2 regions of the Streptomyces sp. NPDC096205 genome follow, and region 1 is predicted to be linked to the other one. Evidence: riboswitches for the same ligand, from Rfam matches in the RefSeq annotation. Region 1 holds a riboswitch; the other holds the start of a gene.
The links. A riboswitch is a leader RNA that binds a small molecule or an ion and turns the genes downstream of it on or off. The one in region 1 is predicted to bind glycine.
Positions count from the first base shown of each region.

Region 1 (3,483 bases):
GCGCTCGCGGCGTTCGTGCCGTGCGCGGAGGACGGGATCAGGCAGACGGTCCGCTGCTCGTCGCCGTTGGCGCGGTGGTATCCGCGTACGGCGAGCAGACCGGCCAGCTCACCCTGCGAGCCGGCGTTCGGCTGGAGGCTGACCTTGTCGTAGCCGGTGACCTCGGCGAGACGGTCCTCCAGCTCGTGGATGAGGGTGAGGTAGCCCTCGGCCTGCTCCTCGGGCGCGAAGGGGTGCAGCTGGCCGAACTCGGGCCAGGTAACCGGCTCCATCTCGGTGGTCGCGTTGAGCTTCATGGTGCAGGAGCCCAGCGGGATCATGCCGCGGTCCAGCGCGTAGTCACGGTCGGCGAGCTTGCGCAGGTAGCGCAGCATCGCGGTCTCGGAGCGGTGCTGGTGGAAGACCGGGTGGGTGAGGTAGTCGTCGGTGCGCAGCAGCGCCTCGGGCAGCGCCTCACCGGCGGCCGCGTCCAGCGCCTCGACGTCGCCCTCGACACCGAAGGCGGCCCAGACGGCCTGGAGCTGGTCCCGCGTGGTGGTCTCGTCGCAGGACATCGACACCTGGTCGGCATCGACGAGGTGCAGGTTGACACCGTTCACACGCGCCGCGGCGACGACCTCGGCCGCACGGCCCTCGACGCGTGCACTGACCGTGTCGAAGAAAGAGCTGTGAACGACGTCAACACCGCCGGCCTTCAGCCCCTCAGCCAGGATCGCGGCGTAGCGGTGGGTCCGCCCGGCGATGCTCTTCAGCCCCTCGGGGCCGTGGTAGACGGCGTACATCCCGGCCATCACCGCGAGCAGCACCTGCGCGGTGCAGATGTTGCTGGTGGCCTTCTCCCGGCGGATGTGCTGCTCACGCGTCTGGAGAGCCAGGCGGTACGCCTTGTTCCCGTCCGCGTCCACGGACACGCCCACGAGCCGGCCCGGCAGGCTGCGCGCGAACTTCTCGCGCACGGCCATGTAACCGGCGTGCGGTCCGCCGAAGCCCATCGGCACACCGAACCGCTGCGTCGTACCGACCGCGATGTCCGCGCCCAGCTCACCCGGCGACTTCAGCAGCGTCAGCGCCAGCAGATCGGCGGCCACGGTGACGAGCGCGCCGAGCTCGTGCGCCTGGTCGATGACCGGCTTGATGTCGCGTACGGCACCGGAGGCGCCCGGGTACTGGATCAGCACGCCGTTGATCTCACGCGCGGCGATCTCGGCCGGGATGCCCTCGCTCAGGTCGGCGACGACGACCTCGACACCGGTCGGCTCGGCGCGGGTCTCGATCACGGCGATGGTCTGCGCCAGCGCGTCCGCGTCGATCAGGAAGAGGCCCTTCTTGTTCTTCCCCATCCGCAGCGACAGCGCCATGGCCTCGGCGGCCGCGGTGCCCTCGTCGAGCAGCGAGGCGCCGGAGGTCGGCAGCCCCGTCAGCTCGGCGACCATCGTCTGGAAATTCAGCAGGGCTTCCAGACGTCCCTGGGAGATCTCCGGCTGGTAGGGCGTGTACGCCGTGTACCAGGCCGGGTTCTCCATGACGTTGCGCAGGATGACCGGCGGGGTGAAGGTGCCGTAGTAGCCGAGCCCGATCATGGAGCCGAGGACCTGGTTGCGGTCGGCCAGCGAGCGCAGCTCGGCCAGCACCTCGGCCTCGGAGCGGGCGCCCGGCAGGTCGAGGGCGTCGCCGTTCTTGATCACGTCCGGCACCGCGGCGGCGGTGAGCTCGTCGAGCGAGCCGTAGCCGACCTGCGCGAGCATCTTGGCCCGCGCCTCCTGGTCGGGCCCGATGTGACGCTGCTCGAAGGGGATGCCCTGTTCGAGCTCGGAGAGCGGAATGCGCTGGGCGGTCATTGCGGAGGCCTCCTGGTCTGACGCGACCTTCGAGGGGCACCACGGCGCGGGTACCCCGACGGCCTCCCCCTCTGTCATCTCAACCTGAGAGCTTCACCGGCCGCCCGAGGGCGCCCGGCTTTCACCGTCGGTGAGAGCGGAAGCCGTCGACATCCGCCCTGCTTTCCAGAGTGACCTCGTCCGTGCGGTACGTGGGCCTGAGAGATTCCGGGGAGGATTTGCTCCTTCGGCGCCTCCGGTGACGATCGGAGGACTCTCCCGCACGGGGTCAGCAGCCGTCTGCAAGCCTACCAGCGCGCCCACCGCACGAGCCTTCGAGTGGCCGCGCACCCAAATGTGCTCTTTCGTAGTGCTTACGGATGATTTGCGACCAAGTGGAGGGCTCGTGCAGACCGACATCGATCCGCGCAACCTGATCGGCCGCAAGGCGTTCGACCGCAACGGCACCAAGATCGGCACGATCGACGAGGTGTACCTCGACGACGCGACCGGCGTGCCGGAATGGGCGGCCATACGCACCGGCCTGTTCTCCAGAGACGCCTTCGTCCCCCTGGAGCCCAGCGAGCTGATCGAGGGCACACTCCACGTCCCCTTCGACCGAGCCCTCATCAAGGACGCCCCCGACTTCGGCGTCGGCCGCCACCTCTCCCCCGAACAGGAACTCCAGCTCTACCACCACTACGGCCTCAACGTGGCCCCCTCACCCCCGCCCCCCGACCGGGACTTCGGCAACGTCGCGGGCCAGGACCCCCACAACGACCACGACCCGCACACGCATCCCCAATGACCTCCCCGCAGCCGGAGCCCCGCCCGGGTGCCGTCCGGGGGTAGTCCCGCGTATTCGCCGCCCCCTGAGCGCCACAGGGGGCACGCATCACGTCGGCCGCCGACCGCCGACCGCCGACTGCCGACTGCCGACTGCCGACTGCCGACTGCCAGCAGGGACGGTTAGGCGGACGGCCCCCGCCGTCGCCGGACAGCACAGCCCGCCCCACCGAGCCAAGGTCCACGGCCCACGTCCCACGTCCCACGGCCAAGGGCACGGCAGCTACACCGCCGAAGCCCCGTGAACTCCAGGCACCCCAGGCACCCCAGGCACCTCAGACACCTCCGCAGCCTCCACCACGCCCTCCACACGCTCCTCCTCCTCCACCCCCTCCACTCCCTCCACGCCCTGGACCAACGGCAACGGCTCCGCCCGCTCGAGCGCGGGATCGTCGATCCGGAACGTCCGCACACGCCCCGGCTCCGACCAGGGCGTCTCGAACCGCACGGTGATCCGCCCGAGCCCGCTGCCCTGCACCCACCCGTGCCCGTACTCGGCGTGCCGCACGTCATGCCCAGGAGCCCACCGCCGCTCCTCGGGCTCCACCGGCTCCCGCGCCGCCTCCTCGGCCGTCTCCTCCTCGTCGCCCGTCTCCGCCTCCCCGGCGGCCTGCGCGAACAGGTCCTCCTGCGTGAAGTCGGCCAGCCCGCTCACCCCGACCCCGAGCAGCCGCACCCCACCCGTGGTGTCGACGGAGTCCAGCAGCCGCAGCGCGGCCTCCCGCACGACCGCGGGGTCGTCCGTGGGCCCCCGCAGCGTCTCCGACCGTGTCAAGGTCGAGAAGTCGTACCGCCGCACCTTCAGTACGATCGTCCGCCC
Region 1 is NZ_JBIWFS010000004.1:689,928-693,410, forward strand. It holds gene gcvP (aminomethyl-transferring glycine dehydrogenase) at 1-1,838, opposite strand, end outside; glycine riboswitch at 2,014-2,109, opposite strand; gene ACIQ6Y_RS19195 (PRC-barrel domain-containing protein) at 2,224-2,625, shown strand; gene ACIQ6Y_RS19200 (DNA polymerase IV) at 2,887-3,483, opposite strand, start outside.

Region 2 (3,483 bases), on a different contig from region 1:
GGTCGGCGGTCTCGATCGCGGCGAGGCAGCGGCGGGCGGTGAGGACGATGCCGGTGGCGTCGAACTCGGCGGCGGCCGCGGAGAGGAAGTCGACCGGGTCGTCCTGCCAGTCGGGCTCGAAGAGGCGGACCCGGCCGCCGCTCGCGGGCCCGTCCAGCGGGGTGCGCCCGGCCCGGCAGAGCTCGGCGACGGCCTCGGGCGGCAGCGGGACGCCGACCACGCCGCCGGGGTTCAGCACGATGCCCGCCTGCGGGGGCAGACCGCGGGCGAACTCGACGGCGGGCGCGATGGCGTACGACATCGTCGGCCCGGCGCCCAGGCGGAACTGTTCCTCGGAGCTGAAGACGGGCACGAACGCCTGGCCGTCGATCTCCAGGGTGGGCAGGTCCAGGGGGCCGCTGTCCGGGCCGCCGCCGTTGGGCAGGGGTACCCACACGAAGCTGCGTCCCAGGACCTCGACTATGCGGGGGCCGGCCGACGGCACGCCGAGGGAGGCGGAGAGCACCTCCTCGAGTTCGTTGCCGGGCCAACCGCCGTGCGGATGGGGGTGCGCCTGCGCCGGGAAGTCCATGTGCCGCCTACCGCCTGCCGAGAACCTGCTGAGGCTGAAAAGGCTAACCCGTGCGGGTGGCCGCCTTCTCAGCCCGTGAAGCCGATGCGCCGCAGCGTGTCCGCCGCGTCCCGGTCGAGCAGGACCGCCGAGCCGCAGCCGCGAGGCAGGGCGCCGCGCTCCGCCCGGCGCAGCAGCCGGGAGGCGGCGTGGCGGTGGCGGCGGAAGGCGTAGCGGGAGACACCGCGGCCGCGCTCGCGCTGCCCGGCCAGGGCCTGCTCGGGCGTGACGTCCAGGAGCAGCAGGTGGAGCATGCCGCCCCGGCGGCGGGCCGCACGGGCCAGCCAGCCGCGCACCCAGGCCTGCGTGCCGCAGTCGTGCACGACGACGCCCTCGCCGGTGCGCAGGGCACGGCGCAGCCCGGCGTAGTGCGCGAGCCGGACCAGGGGCCGGTAGACGGCGTACGGCAGGAGCCGGGGCGTGGCCGCGTCGAAGCGGTCGCGGGTGTCCTGGGAGTCGATGCGTATGCCCGGCACCGCGCGCCGCATGAGCGTGGACTTGCCGCTGCCGGGCAGGCCGGTGATCACGACGAGGTCGCGGGGACCGAAGAGCAGGGCGTGCGGACTGTGGCCACCGCGGTCGCGCAGGTCGCGGACGACAGGGGCGGAGGGGACCTCGCGGGCCGGGGCCGCGGCCTGCCCGGGCAGCGCGAGGGCGGGGGTCGTGGTGGCGTACGACGTGGTCCTGTTCACCGTGATCGTCCTCCCCTGGGGCGGGTCGTAGGACCCATGCCCATCGTGTGTAAAGAGACGGTAATGCGGTGCGGCCGGTGATTTCGTGTGCGTACTGCCACAGGCCGGTCACAGATGCGGCCTGCCGTGCCGGGCGGATGCGTGCAATGATGGCCCCGCCAACTGCATACCGGCCGTTTGAATCCGCGCGGGAGAGTCCCCAGCCTCGCTGGGGCGCCGAAGGAGCAAGTCCCTCCCTTGAATCTCTCAGGCCCCGTTACCGCGCGGGCGAGGCACATCTGAAAAGCGGACCGCTGATCTGCAGTGGTCCCACCCAAGGTGCAAGCCATGTCCCTTCCTGTACACCCGTTGTACGGGCGGTCATGGCGAACCTCTCAGGTTCCGATGACAGATGGGGAGGAATGACCTCGCCTGTCGTGTACTTGGGAGACGACCGACCGATGAGCAGTACCGAACTCCGCCGTACCGCGCTCGATGCGCTGCATCGTTCGCTGGGCGCGACGATGACCGACTTCGCTGGCTGGGACATGCCGCTGCGCTACGCCTCCGAGCGCGACGAGCACAACGCCGTGCGCACCAGGGCCGGGCTCTTCGACCTCTCGCACATGGGCGAGATCACCGTCACCGGCGCACAGGCCGCGGACTTCCTGAACTTCGCGCTCGTCGGCAACATCGCCGCCGTCGGCGTGGGCCGCGCCCGCTACACCATGATCTGCCAGGCCGACGGCGGCATCCTGGACGACCTGATCGTCTACCGCCTCGCCGAGACCGAGTACATGGTCGTCGCGAACGCCTCCAACGCCCAGGTGGTGCTGGACGCGCTGACCGAGCGCGCCGCCGGTTTCGACGCCGAGGTCCGCGACGACCGTGACGCGTACGCGCTGATCGCGGTCCAGGGGCCCGAGTCCCCGGGCATCCTGAAGTCGCTGACGGACGCCGACCTGGACAATCTGAAGTACTACGCCGGTCTGCCCGGCACGGTCGCGGGTGTCCCGGCGCTGATCGCGCGCACCGGCTACACCGGCGAGGACGGCTTCGAGCTGTTCGTGAAGCCGGAGCACGCCGTGGAGCTGTGGCAGGCCCTGACGAAGGCGGGCGAGGGCGTCGGCCTGATCCCGTGCGGTCTGTCCTGCCGGGACACGCTGCGCCTGGAGGCGGGCATGCCGCTGTACGGGCACGAGCTGACGGCGGAGCTGACGCCGTTCGACGCCGGTCTCGGCCGGGTCGTGAAGTTCGACAAGGACGGCGACTTCGTGGGCCGCGAGGCGCTCACCGAGGCCGCCGCACGGGCCGAGCAGAACCCGCCGCGGGTGCTCGTCGGCCTGGTCGCCGAGGGCCGTCGCGTCCCGCGCGCGGGCTACTCCGTGGTCGCGGGCGGCGAGGTGATCGGCGAGGTCACCTCCGGCGCCCCCTCCCCCACCCTGGGCGAGCCGATCGCCATGGCCTACGTCGACGCCGCGCACGCCGCGCCCGGCACCGAGGGCGTGGGCGTGGACATCCGGGGCACGCACGAGCCGTACACGGTCGTGGCGCTGCCCTTCTACAAGCGCCAGAAGTAGTCACTGCGGGCGTTCCGTGCGTGACTCTGCGCACATTGCGCTGCTCACGCACGTTCCCGGCAGTCCCCCCGTCATCAGCACATCCGCGCGTACAGGAGAATTCAGGCCATGAGCAACCCCCAGCAGCTGCGCTACAGCAAGGAGCACGAGTGGCTGTCGGCCGCCGAGGACGGTGTGTCGACGATCGGCATCACCGAGTTCGCGGCCAACGCGCTCGGCGATGTCGTCTACGCCGACCTGCCGGCCGTCGGCACCGAGGTCACCGCGGGTGAGACCTGTGGTGAGCTGGAGTCGACGAAGTCGGTGTCCGAGCTCTACTCCCCGGTGACCGGTGAGGTCACCGAGATCAACGAGGACGTCGTCAACGACCCGTCGCTGGTGAACTCGGCCCCCTTCGAGGGCGGCTGGCTGTTCAAGGTGCGCGTCTCGGGCGAGCAGGACGACCTGCTCGACGCCGACGCGTACGACGCCCACACCGCCGGCTGAGGAGACCCATGTCCGTCCTGAACACGCCCCTGCACGAGCTCGACCCGGAGGTCGCCGCGGCGGTCGACGCCGAGCTCGTCCGGCAGCAGTCCACGCTCGAGATGATCGCCTCGGAGAACTTCGCTCCGCTCGCCGT
Region 2 is NZ_JBIWFS010000012.1:32,076-35,558, reverse strand. It holds gene ACIQ6Y_RS35850 (enhanced serine sensitivity protein SseB) at 1-571, opposite strand, end outside; gene ACIQ6Y_RS35845 (AAA family ATPase) at 640-1,308, opposite strand; glycine riboswitch at 1,481-1,574, shown strand; gene gcvT (glycine cleavage system aminomethyltransferase GcvT) at 1,743-2,861, shown strand; gene gcvH (glycine cleavage system protein GcvH) at 2,970-3,347, shown strand; gene glyA (serine hydroxymethyltransferase) at 3,356-3,483, shown strand, end outside.
Region 2: linked by a shared signal. The riboswitch ahead of gcvT (glycine cleavage system aminomethyltransferase GcvT) and the one ahead of gcvP (aminomethyl-transferring glycine dehydrogenase) in region 1 are both predicted to bind glycine.